DNA from 2 places in the Clostridium thermobutyricum genome. Region 1 is predicted to be linked to the other one. Evidence: riboswitches for the same ligand, from Rfam matches in the RefSeq annotation. Region 1 holds a riboswitch; the other holds the start of a gene.
What was found. A riboswitch is a leader RNA that binds a small molecule or an ion and turns the genes downstream of it on or off. The one in region 1 is predicted to bind thiamine pyrophosphate.

Region 1 (15,288 bases):
CTAAGAAATTATTTTCTAAAAACATAAAATTTATTATGATAGGTCTTAGTTTAATTTGCATAGTTTTAGGCTTAACAACTTTTTTTATAAGTAATAAATTAGATACATCTGATTTAAAATATAATAAAACAGAAAGTTCTAAAGATAATTCTGAAAAAAATTCAGAAATTAAAGAGCAAACTAATGATAAAAATCTTCCAGAAAAAGTTTATAAAATAACTTCTCTCGGAAATCTTATAGTTCATGATTCTCAAATAAAAGGTGCAAAAACAAATAATAATTCATATAATTTTGATAAAAGTTTTGAATATATAAATACTAATCTAAAAAATTCTGATCTTGCAATTGGTATAATAGAAGGTTCTTTTAGCGGTGGTAATCCTTCTGGATATCCTTATTTCAATATGCCTGATGAGTTTTTAGATAGTTGTAAAAATTCTGGACTAGATTTAGTAACATTCGCTACTAATCATACTATAGATAAAGGAGCGTCTGGATTTAATAGAAGTTTAGATAAAATAAAAGAAAAAAATTTAATACCTATAGGTGTTAGAAAAGATTCATCTACTCCTAACTATACGGTTTATGAAATAGATGGACACAAAATAGGATTTTTTGCTTATACTTATAAAACTGATGCAAATGGTGGTGAATCTATAAATGGAATCTCTATTCCATCATCTATAAAAAATTTGATAAATACATTTAGTTATAATAGATTAGATAAATTTAACTCAGAAGTTAATTCTATAATTAAAAGTATGAAATCTGAAGGTGTAGAATTCATATTTAGTTCTATTCATTGGGGAGAAGAATATAAAACAACAGAAAATAACTCCCAAAGAGAAATGGCAAAAATTTTAAGTGAAAATGGCGTTGATGTTATTTTAGGAGGTCATCCTCATGTTATACAACCTTATGAAACTATAAAGAATTCTAATGGTAAAGACACTTTAGTCTTTTACTCTCAAGGGAATTCTTTATCAAATCAATGCTATGAAGAACTTAGAAATGCATTAACTGAAGATGGCTTAATGCTTGAATTTGATTTAGGTGTTAAAGATAATAAATTATATTTAAAAAGTTATACTGTTATTCCAACTTGGGTTTATAGAGAAAAAAATTCTAATGGAACTTTAACTCATAGAATAATCCCAGTGGAAAAAGCATTAAAAGACCCAAAAGCTTTTAACCTAACTAATGAATCTGTAACTAGAATTAATCGTTCATTAAATGATACAGAAAAAATATTAGGTAAAGGCAAAATAGGAAGCCAGCAATTCAACTAAATATATAAATCCAAAAAAGGATATTAATTTATATATAAGATAGTTTTTCTACTTAGACTTTCTTATCATATGATTAATATCCTTTTTGCTATTTCTTAATTAAAAATATTCTACTTGGTGAGCCATCAGCTTCTTTTATCTTCAAAGGAGCTATAATTATTTCATATTCTCCAGTTAAATTTTCTAACCCACATAAATTTTCTATTATTATTTTATTCTTTTCTAATAATATCTTATGATTCGTTAAATTATGATTAAAACTCGCATCTACAGATATGCAATCAACTCCTATTCCATAAATTTCTTCAATATTTCCTAGGAAATTTATTGCTTCTTCAGTTAAAAATGAATACCCATTTAAATATTCTTCTTTTTTCCACAATTTTTCTGCTCCAGTTTTAAATATAATATAGTTATATTTCTTTATGTCATCAATATTTTTTAATATATATTCCATACTTATCTGTTTTATGTTTCTACAATCTAAAACAAAAGCACTTCCTATAAATTTTTCTAAACTTATATCCTCTAATCTATTTCCATCTTCAAAAATATGATTAGGTAAATCTATATGAGTCCCTGTGTGATTACTCAAACTAATTTTTTTAACATTATATCCATCACTTTTTATACTAGCTAAATTTTCTATACTTGCTTTTTCTTCTTCAGAATATGCACTCATTCCTTCTTCTATAAAATGTGTTAAATCATATATTTCCATAGTTCTCTCTCCTACTTTAAATTTTATTATTATTCTTATAATAAAAATAAAATATTTACTTTTAATTATAATATTTTATTTATATATCTTTAAATATTTTTCAGAAAATTCTGTTTAATTGACATTTATTTAACGAAATGTTAATATAATACATATATTTAATAATTAAGTTCGTGCTAGGGGTGCCTTTGGCTGAGAGATGATTTTATCATTAACCCTTTAAACCTGATCTAGATAGTACTAGCGTAGGGAAGCTTGAGTGTTTTAATAACTTAAAATTATCCATTCTATAGCCTTCTAGCACAATTAATAGGGGGTTTTTTTATGCAAATTTTTAGTGATTGGGGAGAAAGAGCACAAAAAATGTTTTCTAATCTACCTCAAAAATGGGACGAAATAATTAAAAATCCAATGGTCATTGTAGCTTTAATTGGATTATTAATTATTTTCGTAATTTTATTTAAAGCAAGTAAAGTAAAATTTACTTCAAGAATGCTTACAATGATGGCTATTGCACTTGCTTTATCAACAATATTAAATATTTTTAGACTATATCGTTGGCCACAAGGTGGAGATATAACTCTTGGTTGTATGGTTCCAATTCTTTTAGTAACCTTTGCATATGGTAAGGAAGTTGGATTTATAACTGGATTTATATATGGATTTATTTCTCTAATAACTGATCCTTATATTCTTCAGCCAATTCAAGTTTTATTTGATTACCCTTTACCTGGTATAGCAATGGGACTCGCTGGTTTCTTTAGAGAAAAGAGATTACTCGGAGTATTTGTATCATATTTTGCAAAATTCCTTTCTCACTTTATATCTGGATGGGCATTCTTTGGAAGCTTTGCTCCTGAAGGAATGAATCCTGCATACTACTCACTAGTTGTAAACTTACCATTAGTTGGTATAGAAATGATTATTTGTATGGTAATAATAAAACTATTACCTGTTGATAGATTATTAAAAATAATAAATCCTGATTATAAACCTTTAACTCAAATAAAAAAAGTGGCTTAAGCCACTTTTTTATTTTCCATTTAAATAAATTTCTTCGTCTTTATAATCTGGCATAAATTTTTCTACCAAGTTATAAAAATCTCTTGAGTGATTTGCATGAATAAGATGACAAAGCTCATGTAATATTACATATTCAATAGCTTTATATCTCTTACTTATTAATTCTCCATTTAAATTTATATACTTTTTATTTTTATTACAACTTCCCCATCTAGTTTTCATAAATTTTATAGTTAATTTATTTGCATATAATCCTGTATTTTCTTGCATCTTTTCAAATATATCTACGAATATACTATTCATTTTTTCTCTGTAGAATTTTTTCAAAAGTTCTATTGCATTCTTACTTTTATAGCAATTTATTATAATTTTATCCTTTTGTATAATAACTCCACCATTACTTTTTTCTATTATTTCTATTGTATATTCATTACCTAAGAAAGGAATAACATCTCCATTGTTTATAACCTCTCTATTTAATAAATCTATTATTTTTTCTTCTCTCTTTTTTAATAATTTTTCTTTTATCCAATCCTCTTTAGTTTCTAAAGCCTTCATTATATATTCTTCACTAATGTTTAAAGGAGCTGAAACTAAAATTTTTCCATCTCTTATTCTTATATTTAAATTTTTAACGTTCTTTCTCTCTATAAAAACTTTTTCTTTCCACATATAGTTTTCTCCTTAAATAGGTTATAACTATATTTTAACTTTATATTTATTATTTTTCACTCTTTATTCTTTAAAATCGCCAATATAATTACAGAATAAACTTATAGCAAGGCATAAAACAACTAGTGGCCAATAGTTTCCTTCTTTAAAAATTCCAACTACTGCAAATCCACATGATGCTATAGCTGATAAAACTTCAAAAAATCTTAACCCTTTTTTCTCCTCATTGTTTATATTACTTTTTTTCATCATAATTCACCTAATTTAAAAGTTTTATATTTTATAATATGCAAAAACCCTTGCTATGATAGCAAGGGTTTTCTCTTAACTTATTCTAAAAGTATTAAATCTTTATAATATCAACCTGCATTTTAAATTAATCTAATTTCCTAGTATCAATCCAACTCATCATTCCTCTTAATTCTTTTCCAACTTTCTCAATTTGATGTTCTTTTTCTATTCTTCTAACTGAATTAAAGAAAGGTCTTCCAACAGCATTTTCAGTTAACCAATTTCTCGCAAATGTTCCATCTTGTATTTCTGATAAAACTTTCTTCATTTCTTTTTTAGTTTCTTCAGTTATTATTCTATTTCCTACCACATAATCTCCATATTCTGCAGTATCTGAAATTGAATATCTCATCATTTCCATTCCACCTTGATATAAAAGATCAACTATTAATTTCATTTCATGTAAACATTCAAAATAAGCATTTTCTGGAGCATATCCTCCCTCTACTAAAGTTTCAAAACCTGCTTTTATTAATGCTGTACATCCTCCACATAAAACAGCTTGCTCACCAAAAAGATCTGTTTCAGTTTCATCTTTAAAAGTAGTTTCTAAAACTCCGGCTCTTGCTCCTCCAATTCCATTTGCATATGCTAAAGCTAAATTTTTAGCATTTCCTGTTGCATCTTGATATACTGCAACTAAACATGGAACTCCTGATCCCTCTGTATAAGTTCTTCTTACCATGTGCCCAGGTCCTTTTGGTGCTATCATAAATACATCTACATTTGATGGTGGAACTATTTGAGTATAATGAATATTAAATCCATGGGCAAATACTAAAGCATTTCCAGCTTCTAAATTTGGAGCAATTTCTTCTTTATATAATTTAGCTTGTTTTTCATCTGGAATAAGTATCATTATTATATCAGATTCTTTTGCTGCCTTTTCAACTGTTGAAACTTCTAATCCTGCCTCTTTAACTTTTCCCCATGATTTACTTCCTTCATATAACCCAACTACTACATCTATTCCACTTTCATGTAAATTTAATGCATGAGCATGTCCTTGACTACCATAACCAATTATAGCTACTTTTTTCCCCTTTAATAATTCTAAATTTGTGTCCTTTTCATAAAACATTTTTGCCATATTTATTCCCCCTTTTACTTCTCTATACCCTATTCACTTATTATTTGATTAATTGGAGCACCTGGCGCAACCATTGGTAAAACTTTTTTATCACAATCTATAACATAATCTATAATTACCGGTTTTTTAGAATTTAAAGCTTTATCTAAAACATCTTCAAGTTGATCTCTATCTACAACTCTAAATCCTATTCCTCCAAATGCTTCAGCTAGTTTAACAATATCTGTTTTTCTATTTAAAGTTGTCTGTGAATATCTTCTATCATAAAATAAATTCTGCCATTGCCTTACCATTCCTAAAACATTATTATTCATAACTACTGTTATTATAGGCAAATTATTAGAAACTGCTGTAGCAAACTCATTACAATTAATTGCAAAACTTCCATCTCCAGCTATATTTATAACTTTCATATCTGGTCTTGCTATTTGAGCTCCTATAGCTGCCCCAAGTCCATATCCCATAGTTCCAAGACCACCTGAAGATATAAATGTTCTATCATTCTTAAAATTAAAATATTGAGCTGCCCACATTTGATGCTGTCCTACTTCTGTTGTAATTATTAAATTATCTTTATTTTTTTTATTTAAAATTTTAAAAAAGAATTCTGGAGTTAATCCATCTACTACTTCTTTCTCTTCTAAATTTTTAAAACTATTTACTTCTAAATTCCATTTTTCATGCTTAGCTTCATTTACTAAAGGTATAATTTTTTCTAAAACTTCTTTTAAATCTCCAATTATAGATGCATCAGATTTTATATTTTTATTTATTTCTGCCCCATCAATATCTATATGAATTATTTTTGCATCTTTTATATTTTCTTGATCAGTAATAACTCTATCTGAAAATCTTGCACCTAAAGCTATTATTAAATCACTTTTAGTTGCACTTAAATTTGAAGCTTTTGTTCCATGCATCCCTATCATTCCAATATTTAATGGATGATAACTCTCTATTGAGTTTTTCCCCATTAATGATGTACAAATAGGTGAATTAATTTTTTCTACTAGGTTCTTTAATTCATTTCTCGCATTAGCTGATATTATTCCCCCACCTGCATAAATAAGAGGTTTTTTACATTTATTTATCATTTCAGCTACTTCTTTAATTTTTTCATATTCTACTCTAAATTCTTTATTACTTATTTCTATATCATCCATATTCTTATATTCTGCTTTTGCTGATGTAATATCCTTTGGTATATCTATAAGAACTGGTCCCGGTCTACCTGATATTGCAATATGAAATGCCTCTTTTACTGTCTTTTGCAACTCATTAACATCTTTTACTATATAATTGTGTTTAGTTATTGGCATAGTTATTCCTTGAATATCTACTTCTTGAAAACTATCTTTTCCTAAAAGATTCTTAGGAACATTTCCTGTAATTGCTACTATAGGTATTGAATCCATATAAGCTGTTGCTATTCCAGTAACTAAATTAGTTGCCCCTGGACCTGAAGTTGCAAGACAAACCCCAACTTTTCCTGTTGCCCTTGAATATCCATCTGCTGCATGAGCTGCATTTTGCTCATGACAAGTTAAGATGTGATTTATTTTATCTTTATACATATAAAGTGAATCATATATATTTAATACTGCTCCACCTGGATAACCAAAAAGTGTTTCTACACCTTCATCAATTAAAGATTTTACTAATATTTCTGCCCCAGTTAATAGCATATAACTCCCCCTTCCTCAATATTTTAACCCTTTATTTATATATTGCTCCTTCACTTGCTGAACTTACTAATTTCGCATATCTTGAAAGATATCCATTTTTAATTTTTGGTTCTGGTATAACTAGTTTTTTTCTTCTTTCTTCTAATACCTCATCTGCTACTTTAAGATCTAATTTTCCATTTAAAATATCAATTGAAATTATATCTCCATTTTCTATTAATGCTATTTCTCCTCCTTCAGCAGCTTCTGGAGAAATATGTCCTATAGCAGCACCTCTTGTTGCTCCACTAAATCTTCCATCAGTAATTAAAGCTACTGATTTATCAAGTCCCATACCTGATATTGCAGAAGTTGGAGAAAGCATTTCTCTCATTCCTGGCCCACCTTTTGGCCCTTCATATCTTATTACTACAACATCTCCAGCTTCAATTTTATTTGATAAAATTCCTTCTATTGCTTCTTCTTCAGAATCAAAAACTTTTGCCCTGCCTTCATGTTTTAACATTTCTTCAACTACTGCTGATTTTTTTACTACAGCCCCATCTCTAGCAATATTTCCTCTTAAAACTTGAATTCCTCCAGTTTCACTATAAGGATTTTTTATTTCTTTTATTACTTTATGGTTTTTTACTGTTATTCCTTTAATATTATCTCTTTGAGTTTTACCAGTTACAGTTATACAATCTAAACTTAATAAATTCTTTTTTGAAAGTTCATTCATAACTGCTGTAATTCCTCCATCCCAATATAAATCTTCTATATGAGTATCTGAAGCTGGAGCAAGTTTACAAAGATTTGGAGTTTTACTTGAAACTTCATTTATAATATCTAAATTCATTTTTATATTTGCTTCATTAGCGATTGCAGTTAAATGTAAAACAGAGTTAGTTGAACATCCTAATGCCATATCCACAGTTAAAGCATTTAATATAGCTTTTTCAGTAACTATATCTTTAGGCTTTATATTATTTTCTAAAAGATTCATAACTGCTTTTCCAGCTTCTTTTGCAAGTCTTATTCTTTCTGAATAAACTGCTGGAATAGTTCCATTACCAGGAAGCCCAAGCCCAAGAGCTTCTGTTAAACAATTCATTGAATTTGCAGTAAACATTCCTGAACAAGATCCACAAGTTGGGCAAGATTTATTTTCCATTTCACATAATTTATCTTTGTTTATTTTTCCTGACTCATAAGCTCCTACTGCTTCAAACATTGTAGATAAAGATATATTCTTTTCACCTACTTTTCCTGAAAGCATTGGTCCACCACTTATAAATACTGAAGGAATATTCATTCTTAATGCTCCCATTATCATTCCTGGAACGATTTTGTCACAATTAGGAATAAAAACTAAAGCATCAAATCCATGTGCATTTACCATACATTCTATTGAATCAGCTATTAACTCTCTAGTTGCTAAAGAATATTTCATTCCTATATGTCCCATTGCTATTCCATCACATACTCCTATTGTTGGGAAAACCAATGGTGTTCCTCCATTTGCAAGAACTCCTTTTTTTACTGCTTCAACTATTGTATTTAAATGAATATGACCTGGTATAATATCATTTTGTGATGAAACAATACCTATTAAAGGTTTATCTATTTCTTCATCTGTAAGTCCAGTAGCTTTAAATAATGATCTATGTGGTGCTTTGCTTTCACCTTTTTTTACTACATCACTTCTCATAATTACATTCCCCCAATTTCTTTTATAACCATATCACCCATTTCTTTTGTACAAACTTTTATTTTTCCTTCACTAAGAATATCTAAAGTTCTATATCCTTTTTCTAAAACTTTTGAAACTGCATCTTCTATTACTTTCGATTCTTTTTCTAATCCAAATGTATATTTAAGCATCATACTAACAGAAAGTATTGTTGCTAATGGATTTGCAATTCCTTTTCCCGCAATATCTGGTGCACTTCCATGAATAGGCTCATATAATCCAAAATTATTGCCTCCAAGAGATGCAGAAGGTAACATTCCAATTGAACCAGTTATCATACTTGCCTCATCTGAAAGAATATCTCCAAACATATTATCAGTTAAAATAACATCAAATTGCCTTGGATTTTTTACAAGTTGCATAGCTCCATTATCTATATACAGATGATTTAGCTCTACTTCGCTATATTCTTCAGCAACTTCTTCTACTATTCTTCTCCAAAGTCTTGAAGATTCTAAAACATTTGCTTTATCAATATTAGTAACTTTTCTATTTCTTTTCATTGCAGATTCAAAAGCAATCTTAGCTATTCTTCTTATTTCATTTTCATTATATTTTAAAGTATCATAAGCCTCTTCAACTCCATTTACTACGGCTTTTCCTTTCTCTCCGAAATAAATTCCACCAGTTAATTCTCTAACTACTAAAATATCAATTCCTTCTCCAATAATTGAACTTTTTAATGGTGATACTTCTTTAAGCCATTTGCTTAAAATCGCTGGTCTTAAATTGCAATAAAGATTTAATCCAGCTCTTAACCCCAATATAGCTTGTTCAGGTCTTATCTTTGCTTCAGGATTATCCCATTTAAACCCTCCAATTGCTCCAAGTATTACAGCATCACTTTTTTTACATTCTTTTAAAGTATTTTCCGGAAGTGGAACTCCTTCAGCATCTATTGCACATCCTCCAGCTTGAAGAAAATTATAATTAAATTTATGATTAAACTTTTTAGCAACTTTATTTAAAACTCCTAAACTAACATCTACCACTTCTGGTCCTATTCCATCCCCAGGAATAACTGCTATATTATACTCCATATTTATTCCCCCCAATAATTTAAATACTATAATTTCACACTATAATCTTATATAAGTCTAGTCTTAGAGACTTTACATTATTATTTCTTTTGTTTCTTTATATATCCAATTAGCCCATTGCTATTAATTATTTCTTGCATAAATTCTGGGAAAGCTTCACTTTTATATTCTTCGTTTTTAGTTAAATTTTTTATTATCCCATTACTAAAATCTACTTCAATTTCATTTCCTGATTCTATTTTTTTAGCTACTTCATCACATTCTAGAATTGGTAATCCAATATTTATAGAATTTCTATAAAATATTCTTGCAAAAGTTGAAGCTATAACACAGCTTACTCCAGTAGCTTTAATAGCTATAGGAGCATGCTCTCTAGAAGATCCACACCCAAAGTTTTTATTTGCAACAATAATATCACCAACTCTAACCTTATTTATAAATTCTTTATCTAAATCTTCCATACAATGACTTGCTAGCTCTTTATGATTTGATGTATTTAAATATCTTGCTGGAATAATAACATCAGTATCAACATTATCACCATACTTAAAAACTTTACCTTTTGCCTTCACTTTATTCCCCCCTAAATTAATTCTGGATTATATATTTTCCCTTTTATTGCTGATGCTGCTGCAACTGCTGGACTTGCTAAATATACTTCTGATTCAACATGTCCCATTCTTCCAACAAAGTTTCTATTAGTAGTAGAAATAGCTCTTTCCCCTTTTGCTAAAATCCCCATATGTCCACCTAAGCATGGACCACAAGTTGGTGTAGAAAATACTGCTCCTGCTTCTATTAAATCTGTAACTATTCCCTCTTCTATAGCTTGTAAATATATTTTTTGAGTTCCAGGAAATACAATACATCTAACTCTTTCATGTACTTTATGTCCTTTTAATATATCTCTTGCTGCTCTTAGATCTGATATTCTTCCATTTGTACAAGAACCAATTACAACTTGATCTATTTCTATATCTCCAACCTCATCAATAGTTCTAGTATTATCAGGTAAATGTGGAAAAGCTACTGTAGGTCTTATTTTGCTTAAATCTATTTCATATTCTTTTTCATAAATAGCATCTTTATCTGCTTCATAACTTACCCATTCTCTATTTGTATGTTCTTTTAAATATTCTATTGTTTTTTCATCTACTGGAAATATTCCATTTTTACCTCCAGCCTCAATAGCCATATTTGACATAGTAAATCTATCATCCATTGAAAGATTTTTTATACCATCACCTACAAATTCCATTGATTTATAAAGTGCTCCATCAACTCCTATCATTCCAATAATGTGAAGTATTATATCTTTTCCTGATACCCATTTACTTGGTTTATTTTTTAATGTAAATTTTATTGCTTTAGGAACTTTAAACCAACACTTTCCTGTAGCCATTCCAGCTGCCATATCAGTTGAGCCAATTCCTGTAGAAAATACTCCTAATGCACCATAAGTACATGTATGAGAATCAGCTCCTATAATTACATCACCTGCAACTGCTAATCCTTTTTCAGGAATCAAACAATGCTCTATCCCCATTTGTCCTATTTCAAAATAATTTTTTATATTTTTACTTAACACAAACTGTCTAGTAAACTTACATTGTTCTGCTGCTTTTATATCTTTATTAGGAGTAAAATGGTCTGGAACTATAGCTATTTTTTCTTTATCAAAAACTTTATCAATTGCGAATTTATTAAATTCATTTATTGCAACTGGTGTAGTTATATCATTTCCTAAAACTAAATCTAAATTAACTTCTATAAGTTGTCCTTCTCTTACAAAATCTAATCCAGCATGCTTTGCTAGAATTTTTTGTGTCATTGTCATTCCCATTCTCTCTATCCTCCTTTAACTATCAAATTCTCAAATTATTTCTTTTAATTATTGTTGTATCTCCTCTTTCTAATGCAGTTAAACCTGTTCTAACTAACTCTTCAATACCATATTCACTTAAAAGTTTCATTAAAGCTTCTATTTTGCTTTCATCTCCTGTTAATTCAATAGTTAAAGTATCTTTTGAAACATCTATTATTTTGCTTCTAAAAATTTTGACTATTTCATTTATTTTTCCTCTATTCTCATCTGTAGCATTAACTTTTATTAATACTAATTCTCTATAAACAGATTGCTCTGGTTTTAAATTTTCTACACTTATTACCTCTTGTAATTTAGTTATTTGCTTTTCACATTGCTCTAATATATCATCGTCTCCGTTGAGGCAAATAGTCATCCTTGATATATCTGGATTTTCTGTTTTACCTACTGAAAGACTATCAATATTGTATCCTCTCCTAGAAAAGAGCCCTACTACTCTACTTAAAACTCCTGACGAATTTTTTACTAATAAAGATAGTACATGTCTATTCATAAATTTGCCCCCCTTATGCCATTATCTGCTTATTATATATAAAAAAACCACTTTCACTGATCTAATCATAAAAGTGGTCATTAATATCTTTTTGGTCACTTAATAATTTGCTTATCTGATCTTTTTTAAAATTCTACTACTCATAATTTTCTTTGTCAATTTTTCCCATTATTTTTTTACAAATCTAAATTTTTGTTTTTTTCAAAAATACTTTCAAAAACTCCTTCGATTTTTTCATAAATTAGCTTGATTTCAATAACAAAATTTTATTACTTTATTTTTATAGCAAAAATAAAAAAAATAGGCACTAAGCCTATTTTTTAATCTTGTATTTGAATATATGGTATTACTCTTACTTCAACATTAGGAGCTTCACTTAAAACTTTATTTATTGTAGAGCCTCTAAATAAAGTTTGAATTTTACTTCTTCTACTATGCCCTAATATTATTTGTGTTATGCCTTCTTCATTAGCAAAATCAACAATAGCTTTTGAAACAGATTTACTTTGTTTCTCTACAATTATTGCATCTAATGCTTTTGCAAGTTTTTTATGCTCCTCTAATACCTTATCCATTTCTTTAAATTCTCTTTTTGCTACAACATTTGTACAATCTACTATTAAGACATAAAGATTGCATTTATATCTTCTAGCAACTCTGTATGCATGTCTTATAAGCCTTGAACTTTGTGGATTAGAACTTACACAAACTAAAACTTTTTCATTTATTCTTACATGATTTTTAAATTCTCTATTTCTTTTTAATATAGTTAAATCATCATCAATTTCATTTGCTGCCTCTCTTAATGCTAATTCTCTTAATGCAATAAGATTACTTTTTACAAAGAAATTTTCAAGAGACCTTTGTATATTTTCTTTTTTATATATTTTCCCACTTTTAAGTCTAGTTATAAGACTTTCTGGTGGAAGGTCAATAACCATAATATCATCAGCTATTTGAAGCATCCTATCTGGTATAGTTTCTCTAACTTTTATTCCTGTTATTTCAGAAACCATATCATTTAAACTTTCTATATGCTGAATATTAACTGTAGTTAAAATGTTTATTCCATTATCTAAAAGTTCTAAAACATCTTCATATCTTTTTTTATTCTTTGAAGCTGGTATATTTGTATGTGCAAGTTCATCTACTATAACCCAATTAGGATTTCTTTTAAGAATATTCGATACACTCATCTCTTCAAGATTTATTCCTCGATATTTTATCTTTGTTCTTTCTATTATTTCTAATTTTCCAATTTGTTGTCTAGTTTCTAACCTATCATGATCTTCAACATATCCTATAACTATATCTTCACCATCTTCAAGCATCTTATTTCCTTCTTGAAGCATTCTATATGTTTTTCCTACTCCTGGTGAATATCCTAAGTATATTTTAAATATTCCTTTTCCTTCCCTTTTATTTTCTCTATCTCTATGAAAGGTTTCTATTCTAAAATCAGTACACTTACTATCCATATTCTAACCTCCATAAAAAAAGCAGCCCTAAGACTGCTTTATATTATTTTATTAATTTTGCTTCTTTAGCAACATTTAAGTTAAGTTCTAATACATTTACTAAAGTTGTTCCACTTGGTGAAACACTAATTTCACTTTCTTTTATAAATTGATTTAGTTTCTCTTTACTTATTCCTGTATTTTTAGATACTCTATCAATTTGAACTTCAGCACCTCTAAGAGATATATCTGGATCTAATCCTGAAGCTGAATCTGTAAATAATTCTGCTGGTAAATCTTTAGCTTGAACTCCTGGATTTTGTTTTAAGAATAGTTTAATTTCTTCTTTTACTTGTTCTTGCAATTTTTTAGAATCTGGTGCTAATACTGCTCCACCTGATTTAGGAACATTATCTGTTTTTTCTAAAGTCATATTATAATTTATACTTGATGGTCTACCATGGAAATATTTAGGATCATTATTAAAACTTTGTCCTATATATTTTGAACCAATTGGTTTTCCATCTACATATATTAAACTTCCATTTGCTTGTTTGTTTGCTGCAACTTGGCCTATCCCTGTTAAAACTAGAGGATATATGATTCCACAAACAATTGCAAAGAATATTGTTATTTTTATTCCTATTTTTATGTGTTTCATACTCTTCCTCCTACATTCCTAACATTCTACAAAGTGGAGTTATTAACATATCTATTAATTTAATTCCTATAAAAGGAGTTATTACTCCACCTACACCAAATATTAAAACATTTCTAAGTAATAATAATTCAGCTTTCATTGGTCTATATTTTACACCTTTCATAGCAACTGGTATAAGAATTGGTATTATTATAGCATTGAATATTAATGCTGATAATATTGCTGATGCAGGTGAATATAAATGCATTACGTTTAAAACTTTCATTTGAGGAATTGCTGTTATAAAAATAGCTGGTATTACTGCAAAATATTTTGCAATATCATTTGCTATACTAAATGTTGTTAATGCTCCTCTTGTAATTAAAAGTTGCTTACCAATTTCAACTACCTCAAGAATTTTAGTTGGATTTGAATCAAGGTCTACCATATTTGCAGCTTCTTTAGCTGAAGTTGTACCAGTATTCATTGCAATACCAACATCTGCTTGTGCAAGAGCTGGAGCATCATTTGTTCCATCTCCTGTCATTGCTACTATTTTTCCCTGTTCTTGTTCTTTTTTAATAACTGCTATTTTATCTTCTGGTTTACATTCTGCTACAAAGTCATCAACTCCAGCTTCTTTAGCTATTGTTTCAGCAGTTAATGGATTATCTCCAGTACACATTACAGTTTTTATTCCCATTTCTCTTAGTCTAGCAAATCTTTCAACTAACCCTGGCTTAACTGTATCTTTTAAATATATAACTCCATAAATTTTATTTTCAACACAAACTGTCAATGGAGTTCCACCATATTTTGAAACTTGCTCTACTTTTTCATCTAAATCACTAGGAATTACTCCACCTAAATTTTTAACAAAATCTTTTACAGCAGCACTAGCTCCTTTTCTAACTCTTGTCCCATCTTTTAAATCCATACCACTCATTTTTGTTTGAGCTTGGAATTCTATAAATTGCGCATCTTTATAATTATCTATGCTATCAGTTATTCCTAACTTTTCTGCTAAATCAACTACTGATTTTCCTTCTGGAGTTGTATCTAAAAGAGAAGTTAAAAGAGCTTGCTTTATTAAATCTTCTTTAGAAACATCACCAACTGGTAAAAAGTCAGCTGCTAATCTGTTACCAAAAGTTATTGTTCCTGTTTTATCTAATATCATAACATCTACATCACCACAAGACTCAACTGCTTTACCTGACATAGCTATCATATTAAATCTAGTAACTCTATCCATACCAGCTATACCAAT
Region 2 (15,288 bases), 540 kb from region 1:
TGATATGCCCCTTAATTATATAAATTTTACCACATTACGTTGTAGTTTCAACTGGTGGAGCCTCAGATCCTTCTTGTTGTTGCTGCTCTTCTTTTTTTGCAGGAACTTCTTCCTTCGGCTTATCTACTTTTATTTCTGGCTTTTTAGTTCCAACTTTAACAACTGAATCAGTTGTTGCATAAGTATCAGTTGACACTAGTTCTCTTTTTATTAGTTTACCATTTTCGTAAGTTAATTGATAGCCCTTTGATACATAACCTGTTTGACCTTTAGATTGAACTACTCTTTTTCCTTCTTCAAGATTAGAATCTTTCTCTATTTTCTCTTTTGGAGCAATAGTTCTTACTATTTCATTTTCCATATCATAAGTTTTCCCATTAAGAGCTGATTTATCTCCGTAAACATAAAATCTTATTACCTTTCCATCAGACATTCCCTTAATATAAATTGGAAAATCATATGGATTTTTAAATTTATAATCTAAATATCCCCAAGCTACTGTGGCATCAAGACTTGGTTTTGCATAACTAACAGTTAATGAATGATTATGTCTTTCTGTAGGTCTAATATTAGCTCTCATCATTGCTCTATAAAGTGCTGATGATACTTGACATATTCCTCCACCAATATCCATTTCAACTTTATTATTTATATAAACTGGTGCTTGTTTATATTTACTTTTATCAGTAGAAGTTGCCTTATCATAACTAAATTCTTCTCCTGGCATTAATACTGTTCCATCTACAAAACCAACAGCTGCTTGAATATTTGCTGATCTTTCAGGTGTAGATGTTGCAAAAGAAGACTCAAAGCTTCCCATTACATCTTTTATTTTTGACAGTTCTTCTTTAGTTACTTTTGGTTTTGACTCCACATAATTTAAGTTTATTATTGTTGGATTTTCTAAATCTCCATTTAAATTTTCTTTTAATGAATTGTTTAACTCTTCAACTTCTAATTTTTTTCCTAATATTTCTTCTGTAATATTCTTACTTGAACCTACTATATTTATAGTTGCATTTTTAGGTTCTATATTAAGATTTTTTTGAACATTTTCTTTTAGTTTTCCTAACTTTTTATCATTATATAAAAATTCTATTTCTAACTCTTTATTTTCTTTTCCTTTTATAATTTTATTTTGCTTAAACATGCTTTTATCTTTTCCATATTTAACAGCATCCTCTACAGCTTTATCTACATTATATTTTCCATCAATATCTTTATATTTACCTTTAAATTCTTTATCATCTACCTTAATTATTATATCTTTATTCGAAATTTTATCATTAAGATTATCATTTAAAATATTTTTAGCTTCTTCAGCTGATTTTCCTGATAAATCTACCCCTTTAACCGTTACTCCTGGATATATTTTATAATTCCAATCATTTAAATTATTTTTTATATTGGCAACATAGATTCCACCAGCTATTGCCACAGTTAATACACTTACTGTTGCAATACTTACACTTTTTTTATTTTTTTTCATAAAAGTAAGAAATCCCCTATCTTCACCACTTTTATTTCCCACAATTTTTTCCCCCTATTTTTTTGTATAAATTAAAATTTAATAGATAATTACATACTAATTATACATTATTTATTAACAAATTATAAGTATAATTTATAACTCTTTAAAAAATAATTTTAACCATATTCCAAATAATAGAAGCTATCTTAAGAATAACTTTTATTTTAAACATAGTTATTTTAAGATAGCTAAAAACTTTTATTTTATAATTTTAAAGTAACTTTACTTCTAACTTGTGATGCATTTCCTTCATAATCAAAAGCTTCTATAGAGAAAGTAATATTTCTTCCATGTGGCTTATATAGCTTAGTAATTGGTATTCTATATGAAGTATCTTGCCTATCTACTGTTCCAATCCAATAATTATCTGCAAAAATATTATATCCAGCTAAATCTATATCACTATTTTTAGTCCAAGATAAATAAACATTTCCATTTGAAACACTAGCTTTAAAGTTTTGTACTTGTCTTGGTTGAGTTAAAAGATCTAAATTATTTGGTCCCCAGTTAGCATCTACTGGATTATCTACACCATCTATTTGTTGACTATCAGTATATTGCCAAATTCTCCATCTTGTCCATCCCCCTGCATTTGGTGGGAAAGGAGGATTACCTGGTATTCTCGTATACATAGCTACCCAAAGTGGCATATTATTTAAAGGATATGTTCCATCACTTGATTGGAAGTTATTATTGTCTTGAATAAAGAATACAGATGCATAAAGCATAAGTCTTCTTCTTGTTTTAGATTCGAATCTATTTCTAAATCTATTAATCCATCTTAATAAAGCATCAGTATTCATATTAGGATTCATAGGTTCTTCTATATCTAAAACTGGCATTAAAGGTCCATAATTTTTATTTCCATAAGCTCTTTGCAATATGTCTATAAAATCATCACATTGCATATCTGCAGTACTTAAATCATATGAAGGAATTCCATAATGATATCCCCCTGATTTAATTCCATATTTTTTACACTCCTCTGCAAACTCTAAAAACTTTCTGTCTACCCTAAAGTAACCTGCTCTTGATCCTGAAGACCTTAAATAAATAAAATCAACTTTTGATGAAAGTACTTGAAAATTAGGATTTTGCGAATATTCATTTAAATCTATTCCAAAAGTACTATTAGGATTTCTATCTTGCATATTTCCTCCAAAAATAATATTGCTATTATATATTATTTTTGAATTCCGAATTAGTTACTAATACTTTTAATCTTTATATAAAAAGTTATATCATTTCCAACACATTCAGCCCACATATGACCTCCATGCATATTTACTATACTTTTTGCTATTGCAAGTCCAAGCCCAGTTCCTCCACTTTCTGTTGCTCGTGATTCATCACCTCTATAAAATCTATCAAAAAGCTTATTAAGCTTATCTTGTTCTATATTATCTCCTCTATTTCTAACAGAAATAACAGCTTCTCCTTCATTTTCGTAAAGTCCTATTATTACAGTTCCTGGTTTATAAGAATATTTAGAAGCATTACTAAGAATATTTTCTAACACTCTTACCATTTTATTTGGATCTAATTCACAAATTATTTTATCATCTATTATATTTTTTAAAAGAATTAAATCATTTTCTTCAAAAATCGGTGTCATCTCATCTGCTATTTGTGAAACAATATTGCTTAAATTGACTTTAGTCTTTTCTATTTTCATTTCTGCATTATTTAATTTAGTATATTCAAATAAATCTTCAATTAATATCTTAAGCTTTTCAGATTTATTAAATGCTATATTTAAATACTCATTCATTTCCTCTTCATTTTTATATCTTTTATCTTTCAAAAGACCTATATACCCCATTATTGAAGTTAATGGAGTTCTTAAATCATGAGAAACATTTGTAATAAGTTCTGATTTTGTTTTTTCTGCTGCTCTTTCTGATTGAATTTTCTTTTCTATTTCACTTGCCATTAAATTTATATTATTTGCTATATTTGAAACCTCATCTGCTCCTCTAATTTTTAATCTATATGACAAATCTCCATTGGCTATAAATTTTATTCCATCTGAAATTTCATCTAAATCTTTTACCTTTCTATTTATTACATATAAAAATGTAATAATAAATATTAAAGTTCCAACTAAAAGTCCTAACAACTCATTTGTTTGTCTATACTCATTTGTTTTTACAACAATCTCTGGAACTCCTTCATATATAAAGTAGTATTCTTTTCCTCCAATTTTTATTGGAAACATTTTAGTCATTTGCTTTGGTGAATATGAATTTATACTTCTTTCCCCTAAACCTATTCTTTCTTCAACATATTCTGTATCTTTATTAGGCATTTCACTAGCATTTACTAAAAGTTGAAATATACTAAATTGTGTTTCTTTTGCATCAGGACTTTTATAGATTACTTTACCATCTAAATCAGTTACATACCCTTTATGATTTTCTCCTAAAGCTAAGTTTTCTGATTTAAAAAATTCACTGAAAAATTTACTATCTTCTATAGTTATATTTCCTTCATCTACTTTCATCTTTAAACCTTCTGCTGCTGATTTTGCAGATTCAGTAAAAGCCTCTATCCCTACAATAGTCTCAACAGTTCTTCTGTTTTCTGAAAAAAATAATCTTGAAGACACCACTGCCCCTATTAAACTAATTATAAGGCAAAATCCAACTAAAAATATTAATTCATATTTTAAATTCGTCCTAATCTTATCAGATATTTTATTAAACTTCTCATTTCCTTTTATATAAAATTTTGATTTCGTAATATTTTCTTTTAGTTTTTCGATTCTCTTTATTCTCAAACCTCTCACCTACTTATCAATTTTATAACCTACTCCCCACACTGTTTTTATAAATCTTGGTTTTCTTGAATCTTCCTCTACCTTTTCTCTTATTTTTCTTATATGAACCATAACAGTATTATCTGATTCTAAATATTCTTGCTTCCATACACTTTCATAAATATTTGCTATTGAAAATACCTTACCTTTATTTTTTGCTAACAAAGTTATTATTTCAAATTCAGTTGGAGTTAATTTTATTAATTCATCTCCTTTATAAACCTGGTGTAAATCTAATTTTATTACTAAATCATCAATTATTATCTCATTTTCTAATTTCATACTTTCTGTACAACTAGACATATTTTTATATCTATTATATTTTCTTAAATGTGATTTTACTCTTGCAATTAGTTCAAGCGCATTAAATGGTTTACTTATATAATCATCAGCTCCCATATTAAGTCCAAATATTTTATCAATATCTTCACTTTTAGCTGAAAGCATTATTACAGGAAGCTCACTTTTTTCTCTTATTTTTATACAAGTTTGAATTCCATCTAATTTAGGCATCATAACATCTAATATAACTAAATCAATTTCTTCTCTATTTAAAATTTCTAAAGCCTCTAATCCGTTTTCACTTTTAAAAATTTCATAACCTTCACTTTTTAAATAAATCTCTATTAAATCTCTAATTTCTTTTTCATCATCAACAATAAGAATTTTTTCCATCTTAATCCCCCCCAATTTATACTCTAATGTTAACTTCTACTTCTTAATTTTTATCTAAGGTTTTTATTAATATTTCCTTAATATTTTATACACATATTGTATCATTATTTTATTTCTATATAAAATAAAAAGACTTTTTTATTTATAAAAAGTCTTTTTATCTACAAATTTAATTTTTTTATTTATCTTTTTTCATTTAAAGATTCTTCTATTATTTTATCTACTAAATCTGAATAGCTCATATTCAATCCTAATGCACTTTTAGGGAAAAGACTATTTTCAGTCATTCCTGGCAATGTATTAACTTCTAAAATATATGGAACCTTTTCTTTTGTAACAATAAAGTCAACTCTTGCATATACAGAACATTTTAAAGCTTTATATGTTCTTAACGCCATATCTTCAACTTCATTTTTTAACTCTTCATCTAACTGAACTATATATTCTTTAGCTCCTCCATCTTTATATTTTGATTCAAAATCAAAAAATTCTGATGTAGGCTCTATTGCTAATATAGGATAAACTTTATCTTTAATTATCGGACAAGTTATTTCTTCACCTTTTATAAACTCTTCAATCATAACTTCTGTATCTACTTTAAATCCTTCTTCAACTGCTTTTAAAACTTCTTCTTTTCTTTTAATAAAATAAGTTGCTACACTTGAACCTCCATGAGTTGGCTTTATAAATACAGGATATCCTAATTCCTCTATCTTTTTATAATCTAACTCTTCTATTGATTTTAAATTTATCCATTTAGCTGTTCTTATTCCTTCTGCTTTTAAAAGGCTTTTTGTCATATCTTTATCCATACATGCAGCACTACTTAAAGGTCCACAACCAGAATATTTTATTCCCATTGCTTGTAAAACTGCTTGAACAGTTCCATCTTCCCCAAATTGACCATGTAATGCTAATAGTGCAAAATCAATATTTTCTTTTTTTACTTTTGTTATTATATCTTCTTTTTCATCTATAATAATTTTAACTACATCATATTTTTCTTTATTTATATTTTTAAATATTGATTCTCCACTTTTTATAGATATTTCCCTTTCTGAAGAAATTCCTCCCATTATAATTCCTATTTTCATACTTTTTAATCCCCCATTATATCATCAAGTAAATATTTATCATTATACCATTTTATTCATTTAAAATACATATTTGCTAATTTTTTCTTTTTAGATAAAATATTTTTTCAAATTAAAACCTATATTTTATAACAATTATTATTTATTTAAACTATAATATAAGTGGTATAATTATTTTTAACTATATTTACAAAGGAGATACTTTATGAAAAATAAAAACAAAGCAATAATTCTTATTATAATTTCAGCTCTTTCATTTGCAGCTATGTCAACTTTTGTTAAGCTTGCTGGAAATAATATTCCATCTGTAGAAAAAAGCTTTTTTAGAAATTTAGTAAGTTGTGCTGTTGCATTCTATTTAATTAGAAAAAGTGGTGACAGATTATTTGGTAAAAGTGAAAATAGAAAATATTTAATTCTGAGAGCTTTATTTGGTACTTTAGGAATAATAGCAAATTATTATGCTATAGATAGACTTATACTTTCTGATGCTAACATGTTAAATAACCTTTCACCTTTCTTTGTTGTAATATTTTCCTTCTTATTCTTGAAAGAAAAAATAACAAAAAAACAGGTAATAATTTTATGTGTTGCATTTTTTGGAAGTTTATTTATTATAAGACCTACTTTTAGTCTTACTGTAATACCTTCTCTTGTAGGAGTTTCTTCTGCTTTATGTGCTGGAGCCGCATATACTTTTGTTAGATATTTAGGTGGTCGTGAAAATGGACCTACTATTGTATTTTTCTTTTCATTCTTTTCAATAGTAGCAACTGCTCCATTTGTTATTGCAGATTTTAAGCCTTTTACTCCTATAGAGTTATTTTATTTACTTATGGCAGGTGTAGTTGCTTCAGTAGCACAATTTGCATTAACAGCTGCATATAAATATGCTCCAGCTAAAGAAATTTCAATATACAATTATTCTCAAATAATATTCACAGCACTTATTGGTTTCTTATTATTTAATCAAATCCCTGATGTTTGGAGTATTATAGGATATATTATTGTACTTGGTGCATCGTTCTATATGTTCTTATACAATAAAAAACTTGACCAAAATATTGAAGAAAAAAATAAAATTCAAGAATTAAAATAAAAAATACCACATAGATAAAATCTATGTGGTATTTTTACATATAATCTTTTTTATCTTCCCATTTACAAATAGTATTTAATGGGCATTCAAAACATTTTGGCTTTCTTGCAATACAACATCTTCTTCCATGAAAAATTAAAAGATGATGTGTAAGTGACCATTCTTCTTTTGGTAATTCTTTTTGTAATTGTTTTTCAACTTCTAAAACATTATCAGAATCAGCAAGATCTAGTCTATTAGAAACTCTAAAAACATGAGTATCTACTGCAATTGAAGGAACTCCAAATGCATTTGATAAAACTACATTTGCAGTCTTTCTTCCTGCTCCCGCAAGAGAAGTTATTCCTTCCATAGTCTTTGGAACTTCTCCATTAAACTTTTCTTTTAATTGCTTACACATAAGTACTAAATTTTTAGCTTTATTTCTATATAATCCTATAGATTTTATTCTTTCTTCTATTTGCTCATTAGTTAAAGTTAAGAAACTATCTAAATCTGGATAATCTTTAAATAACGTATCTGTAACTTGGTTAACTTTAACATCAGTAGTTTGGGCAGATAGACAAGTTGCTACAAGCAATTGAAATGGAGTTTCATAATTTAACTCACATTTTGCATCTGGATAAGTTTCCTTTAAAATTTCTAATATTTCCTTCGTTCTCTTTTTCATTTATTTCACCTCTAATTCTAAAGGCTATTTATAAACTCCTCTATAACTTTCTGGTAAAAGATTTGCAATAGCTTTCATCATTGTGTACATGCATCTATTATCATAGTCATGCTTATCTTCATCTTTTCCTTTTTTATCTAAAATTACTGGGTCTCCAAATTTTACAGTTACATCTGCATCTTGCCATTTTTCTTCACCCATATCTTTATTATCACTTATTGGTAATAGCTTCTCAGTACCAGACATCCCTATTGGAATTATAGTAGCCTTAGTCATTCTTGTTAAAAGAAGTATTCCTTTTTTCCCTTCTATCATGGCACCTGTTCTACTTCTTGTACCTTCTGGGAATATCATTATATTTTCCCCATTCTTTAATGTTTTAACCATTTTAGTCATAGCTTCCTTATCAGCTGTATTAGGTTTAATTGGAATATTTTTAACCATTTCCATTCCTATATTAGTTATAGGATCATCTGATAATTTTTTTCCTGCTATAAAATATGGATCAAAATCCTCTTTTAAAATTTTATTTAAAACTAATCCATCTGAATTACTTAAATGATTGCATATAAAAAGTTTTGGTCCTTCAATTTTTTTAATTTTTTCTAAACCTTCAACTTTTAAATTAGCATGCTTTCTTATATATCCATCAGTTATTTTTTTCCCGAAAAAGACCATTAAACCTGTAGGTAAGCTAGTTATTATTTTTTTAGCAAACGGTGATAACATCTCCCTCTACACCTCTTCCTATGAATTTTCTTCAACTTTATTATATGATAGAAATTTATAAAAGTCTATCAATGTAACCTTTTATGTATGGTGACTCACTTTTTAAATCTTTTATGTCCTCATGTTTGCATTTTCTTTTTCTTATTATTGCATTTCTTATTAAAATATTTTTTCCTCTCCAGCCACAGGATGTATTTTTAAAACTTTCTTTAAATATTCTATTATTCATGTTTATTATATTTTCTAAATTTTCTACTTTCATAAAATTTAATGGTTTAAATTCAGGTATTTTACTTTCTTCTACTTCTTTATTATAAATACATTTCTTTTGACAACTATCACATCCAAATATTCTTCCATTTAAAAGACTTATTTCTTTATCTGTTAACTCTTTTTTTTGAGTTAAGTAAGAAACACAAATATTTGTATTTTTTCTAAATCTATTTATAGCTTTAGTAGGACATTCTTTATAACAAATTTCACAATCTCCACATTCAGAATATTTTAAAAGAGTTTCTAAATTTCTCTCTTCTTTTTCTACTAATTCTAAATCAGTAATAATTTCCCCTAAAAATACATAAGATCCGTACCTTTTAGTTATAAGCATATTATTTTTCCCTATAAATCCTATTCCAGATAAATAAGCAATATACCTTTCAGGTAAAGTATTACTATCTACTAAAGGTATTGCTTTTCCACCTTTTTCTTCTATAAACTTACATATTTTATCTAAATATGAATGTACAACTCTATGATAATCTATTCCCTTTGTGTAAACTGAAAATCCATTTTCTTCTCCATTCTCGTAAAAGAAGTAAGGGAAAGCTATAGATATTATAGTTTTCCCATCTTCCATATACGTAAAATGATCTATCCTTTTCTTTATATCATTTTCTTCAAATTCATTTTCAGCTTTCCATTCTTTTCTTTTCAAAAATAAATCTTCAAGCTCTATGAATTTTCTCATTTTCACAAAACCAACTAAATCTAATTTTAATGTTTTACAAAACTCTAAAATTTCTCCTCTATCCATATTTTTATCCTTTTCTTTTAAATAAACTATATAATCATATCATTATATATTTTTTTCTTTTTACCTGTAAAGTCCTCTATTTCAATAATATTATTGTTATTTAATTTTTCTATTACTTTTGCAGGTATCCCAACTGCTGTTTTATTATCTGCAATATCTTTTAGAACAACTGAATTTGCTCCTATTTTAACATTATTTCCAATATTAATAGGACCTAAAACTTTAGCTCCACTTCCTATAATAACATTATTCCCAATAGTTGGATGTCTTTTACCTGTATCTTTTCCAGTTCCACCTAAAGTAACTCCATGATATATAGTAACGTCATCTCCAATTTCAGCTGTTTCACCAATAACTACTCCCATTCCATGATCTATAAATAATCCTCTTCCTATAGTAGCACCTGGATGTATTTCAATTCCTGTTAAAAATCTTCCTATTTGTGATATTAGCCTTCCTAGAAAAAACCACTTTTTTCTATATAGTTTATTTGAAATTCTATAAAAAATCATTACATGCACACATGGATATAGAATAAATACTTCTAGCTTACTTCTAGCGGCTGGATCTTCTTTTAAAATTCTATTTAAGCCATATTTTAAATTATTAAACACCGCTTTATCCTCCTGTTAAAATTAGATTTTAAATTTAATTAATCATATAATCCTGTTGATATATATTTTTCTCCTCCATCAGGAGCAATAACTAATATTTTTTTACCTTTACCAACTTTCTTAGCTAAGTCTAAAGCAACTTTTATAGCAGCTCCACTTGAAATTCCTACTAATGCACCTTCTTCTATTCCAAATCTCTTTGCAATATCATATGCATCCTCATCACTTACAGTTCTTACTTCATCTACATATTTTTCTTCATAAATTGAAGGTACAAATCCTGCTCCAATTCCTTGAATTTTATGTGGACCTGGTTTTCCTCCACTTAAAACTGGTGATTTTTCTGGTTCTACAGCAATAGTTTTTAAATTTGGTAATTTACTTTTTAAATTTTTAGCTATTCCTGTTAATGTTCCTCCAGTTCCAACACTAGCTATAAAATAATCTAAATCAGGAATATCTTTATATATTTCTTCAGCAGTTGTTTCATAATGCTTTTCAGGATTAGCTACATTTTCAAATTGTTGAGGAATAAAATATCCATCTTTTTTACCAAGCTCATTTGCTTTTTCAATAGCACCTTTCATTCCTTTTGCTCCTTCTGTTAAAAGAAGTTCTGCTCCATAAGCTTTAATAAGACTTCTTCTTTCTTTAGACATAGTATCAGGCATAACTATTATTACTTTATATCCTTTTAGTTTTCCAATCATAGCAATTGCTATTCCTGTATTTCCACTAGTAGGTTCAACTATTACTGAACCTTTTTTTAATAAACCTAATTCTTCTGCCTTTTCAATCATTCCAAGAGCTGCTCTATCTTTTACACTTCCACCTACATTAAATTTTTCTAATTTTACGTAAACTTCAGCACTATTTTCATCAGTTAAATTATTAACTTTTAATATTGGTGTATTTCCTATCATTTCTATAATGTTATTATAAATCATTTTCTCATTTCTCCTTTTCAATTAAATTTATTTTTGTAAAAAAAAACTCCACCTCTATAAAACTTATAGAGACGAAGTATTTTCGCGGTCCCACTCTAATTGAATTAAAAACAATAATTCCACCTTTATTCAAGCACTAACATGCTTTATTACTATAACGGGCACTCCCGTAAACTCATACTTTATTTCTGAGTTTAAGCTCCAAAGGGCACTTCATTTAAAATCTAAATAAGGGTTTCCAGCACTCCCCTCTCTCTGAAATTCTTCTTTTAAACTACTCTTCTTTTTCTTAGCTTTTAATTCTTACTATTTCGATATGCTTTATATAATTTATTATATTCTTATATCATCATTTGTCAACATATATTTTTTATTTAATATATTAAATAATTTTATTTTCCTATTCTCTCTTTTAACATTTTAATAGGTAAAATCATCATGAATATACTTGTTATTAAGGCTTCAACACCTGTACTTGAATAATTATATACTATTGAATAAACCCAAATATTCATTCCTTTTGGAGCATATTGTGCATAGTATAAAACTCCTGATAAAGTATTTAAACCTGCTGCTATAAAGCCAACTACTATACATCCCAAGAAAATTTTCCATTTTTTATCTGTTCCAAACATTCCTGAAAGTCCAATTACCATTGTTGATAGTGTATAATCTAATAAAAATTCTGCTGGATTTATTATTCCTCCACCACCAATAATTTTTAAAAAACCAAATATAAGTCCACAAGTTAATGCTTCTCTTCTTCCATATATTACTCCTAAAAGCATTACTGGTAACATTGAAAATAAAGTTATTCCTCCTCCTTGAGGATATTTTATTAGAGGTATCATATACAATACAATTGATATTGCTGCAAATAATCCTATTAATACAATTTTCCTTGTAGTAAACTTCTCCTTTCTTAAATCCCAAAAATATAGTAATAAAAGTGCAATTCCTATAACTACAATTGCTATTCCCATGGTATATCCCCCATTCATCTTTTGTTTTATATAAAAAAAGCTATATCCTATACGGATATAGCTTTTAAATTTGCATCATAATTCTAATTTTAGATTTGCTTCCCTTCGCTGGCATTATCCATACAGGTTCAAGGGTTAATATTTAAATATATCTCTCAGCCTAAAAGGCACCCCTAGCTTATTTAATTTATTTCATTATCTAAAATTATATTCTTATAAATTCAATTGTCAATAACATATATTTTTATTAACTAATTCATTAATCTTTTAACTTTCTGTTCTTCTTTTTCCAAGTTGGATATAAATATTCATCTATAATATCATGTATAATTATTATTCCTACTAAAATTTCTTTTTCATCTACAACTGGCACAGATAAAAGATCATATTTACTAGAAAGCTCAATTGCACTTTCTATTCCATCTTCATGTTGAAGAGTTTGAAAATTGTCACTCATTATATTCTTTAATTTTTCATTTCCAGGACTCAAGATTAAATTTCTTAAAGATATTACTCCCTTTATTCTATCTTCATTATCAGTTATATAAATATAATACATTTCTTCTTCATCAGGTTTCATCTCTTTTAAAATTTCAACTGTTTCAGATACTGTAACATCTAAATTTAATGATATAAAATCTTTTGTCATAACACTTCCTACAGTCTCATCTTCATATTCTAAAAGTTCTTTTACTTCTTCTGCATCTTCTTTTTCAAGATTTACAAGAATTTTTTCTCTTTCTTCTTCATCAAGGTCATCTAATATGTCTGCAATTTCATCACTTGCCATATTCTCTAAAAGCTCAGCTGTTTTTGTTTCTGATAATTCTTTTATTACTTGACCTTTATATTCTTGTTCAAGTTCTTCTAAAGTATCTGCTGCTAAATCTTCATCTAAAGATTCAAAAACTTGTTTTCTTGAATTTGTATCAAGTTCTTCTAAAATATCTGCTAAGTCTGCTGGGTGTAGTTTTGAAAGCTTTTGAAATGGTACTTGTAATTTTAAATTGTTATTTACCATTTCTAAAGATTCAACATCATCCCACATAAGAACTGTTCCATCAATATTTTTTCTTAAAAGTTTATATATGAACTTCATAAATCTATCCAATTTAAACTTTCTATATTTATTAAGTCCACCTGTTTCTACTGCTACAACTCTATATTCACCAGCTATTTCAGCTATTCTTAAATTATCAACTCTTACTACTTTTTTACCATTTATATCAACAATCTTTTTATCTAAAAGATGTCTTGATAAAAGATATGAGTATGTTCTTGGAAGTATTTCTTTACTTCCTTTTGTTTTAATTATTATTTTTCCATCATTAGAGAAATATTGTATAGTTCTAAATTCAAAGTGATAAGTTATTCCATCTCTTTTAACTTTATATCCTATTATTCTCGGATATCCTTGTTCTGTTGTTACATAAATATCCCTCAATATACCAAGAACATCTCCAAATTCATCATACATTTTATTTCCTAATATATCTGTAAATGAAAATACTGATAATCTTTTCATAAATAGTTCCTCCTTATTATCTTTAGAGAAACTTATTTAAAAATTAATTTTTAAACAGAGGTTTTTCTCTAAAGTATTTTTTGGGTTTTGGATTTTCTTTATTCATATGAGGTCCACCCTCCATTTAAAAACACCACCTTTATTTATAAATCTACATAAAAAATGGCTTTCTTAAAAAAGCCATTAAATGCTACTAATATTACATGTTATATAATTAATTATAGTATATATAAGGACAAATTAAAAGTGATTAAAGCCTTTTCATTTATTTTATCTCTTAACTTTTTTAAATCCACCAATCGCTCTTTCTACTATTATTAAAAATATAAATTCACTTATTATTGTATATGGTAATATGCTAAATTTCATAAGTATCAAAATATTTTCAACTAATATTACAATAAGTATTAATATTAAACTACATATTCCCTTTTTATTAATATTAGGCTTGTCTATAAATATAACACTAAATACTAAGAAAAGACCTAATATTATTACAATAATAGCAGTAATAAATTCGCCATATTTCAATTGCATTATATATCCAAAATTTATATCTAAAGTTACTATTCCTGTACTAAATACCATTCCTATAATATATAAACAAATTAATATAGATCCTATTCCATAAATAATATTAAATGATAAATTATCAAATCTTAAATATATAAAAAATAGTGCAAGAACTACTAATGGTATAGAAAGATAATTTAGATAAACAAAATTTTTAAATAAATATACAGTTTCAACATTTTTTAAAAGGCATATTAAAAGAAGTGTTAAGTATCTAATTAAAAATACTCCTAAAGCTATTCTGAAGTACATCTTTAATTTCTTCGGTGATTTTTCTTCGTTTTTCATTATTAAATTTAAAATTAAAAAAAGTATAAACAGCAATATTGTATAATAGATAAAACTCAAAATGGTCTTCCTCCTCATTACATAATTGTTATTTATACTTATTATTATTCTTTTTAATTTATTCCTAAAACTTTTAATCCACCTTTTATACATTTAACTTGAAGTGGAAAATCTGGACCTTTTTCTCCATCAATATCTGTAACAATATCTTCTTCACATTCCACTAAAAGACTATCTGTTTTAAAGTAAATTACTTTTTTTGAATCTAAATGCTCTCCTCTTAAAACTTTTAAGAAAAGTGGTAAAACTTCAATTATTGGCACTGGTTTAAATAAAACAACATCTAATTTACCATCTTCAACATCAGACCTACTTGCTATATTTAAATTTCCAGCAGTTTTTCCATTGAACATTAACATTAGATACATATATCCTTCATAATTATATTCGTTAGAAGTTAATTTAACTTTTAATTTTCTAAAGTTTTTTATTTCATCTATTCCTTTTAGATAATATGCTAATTTACCAAGTGTATTTTTTAAATTTATATCTACTTTTTGAGAAACATCTGTAAATAATCCAGTACTAGCTACATTAACAAAATACTTATCATTTATTTTACCTATGTCTATTAAACGAGGTTCTACAGTTGATACTATTCTTTTACATGCTTCTTCTACATCTGCCGGAATATCTAATAATTTACCAA

Region 2: linked by a shared signal. The riboswitch ahead of thiT (energy-coupled thiamine transporter ThiT) and the one ahead of thiT (energy-coupled thiamine transporter ThiT) in region 1 are both predicted to bind thiamine pyrophosphate.

What each region holds. Positions count from the first base shown of each region.
Region 1 is NZ_KB850956.1:2,440,665-2,455,952, forward strand. It holds gene HMPREF1092_RS11375 (CapA family protein) at 1-1,289, shown strand, start outside; gene HMPREF1092_RS11380 (cyclase family protein) at 1,378-2,010, opposite strand; TPP riboswitch at 2,179-2,279, shown strand; gene thiT (energy-coupled thiamine transporter ThiT) at 2,335-3,033, shown strand; gene HMPREF1092_RS11390 (M48 family metallopeptidase) at 3,043-3,705, opposite strand; gene HMPREF1092_RS11395 (hypothetical protein) at 3,769-3,954, opposite strand; gene ilvC (ketol-acid reductoisomerase) at 4,082-5,086, opposite strand; gene ilvB (biosynthetic-type acetolactate synthase large subunit) at 5,116-6,771, opposite strand; gene ilvD (dihydroxy-acid dehydratase) at 6,803-8,461, opposite strand; gene leuB (3-isopropylmalate dehydrogenase) at 8,464-9,543, opposite strand; gene leuD (3-isopropylmalate dehydratase small subunit) at 9,624-10,115, opposite strand; gene leuC (3-isopropylmalate dehydratase large subunit) at 10,127-11,386, opposite strand; gene ilvN (acetolactate synthase small subunit) at 11,409-11,921, opposite strand; gene HMPREF1092_RS11435 (universal stress protein) at 12,242-13,399, opposite strand; gene HMPREF1092_RS11440 (potassium-transporting ATPase subunit C) at 13,443-14,039, opposite strand; gene kdpB (potassium-transporting ATPase subunit KdpB) at 14,050-15,288, opposite strand, start outside.
Region 2 is NZ_KB850956.1:1,901,472-1,916,759, forward strand. It holds gene HMPREF1092_RS08825 (VanW family protein) at 35-1,531, opposite strand; gene HMPREF1092_RS08830 (glycoside hydrolase family 25 protein) at 1,735-2,682, opposite strand; gene HMPREF1092_RS08835 (sensor histidine kinase) at 2,733-4,310, opposite strand; gene HMPREF1092_RS08840 (response regulator transcription factor) at 4,320-5,024, opposite strand; gene HMPREF1092_RS08845 (D-alanine--D-alanine ligase) at 5,207-6,118, opposite strand; gene HMPREF1092_RS08850 (DMT family transporter) at 6,324-7,217, shown strand; gene nth (endonuclease III) at 7,252-7,887, opposite strand; gene HMPREF1092_RS08860 (lysophospholipid acyltransferase family protein) at 7,912-8,616, opposite strand; gene queG (tRNA epoxyqueuosine(34) reductase QueG) at 8,672-9,649, opposite strand; gene epsC (serine O-acetyltransferase EpsC) at 9,676-10,263, opposite strand; gene cysK (cysteine synthase A) at 10,302-11,210, opposite strand; T-box leader at 11,275-11,510, opposite strand; gene thiT (energy-coupled thiamine transporter ThiT) at 11,603-12,193, opposite strand; TPP riboswitch at 12,277-12,378, opposite strand; gene HMPREF1092_RS08885 (magnesium transporter) at 12,453-13,718, opposite strand; gene HMPREF1092_RS08890 (hypothetical protein) at 13,989-14,639, opposite strand; gene HMPREF1092_RS08895 (YegS/Rv2252/BmrU family lipid kinase) at 14,693-15,288, opposite strand, start outside.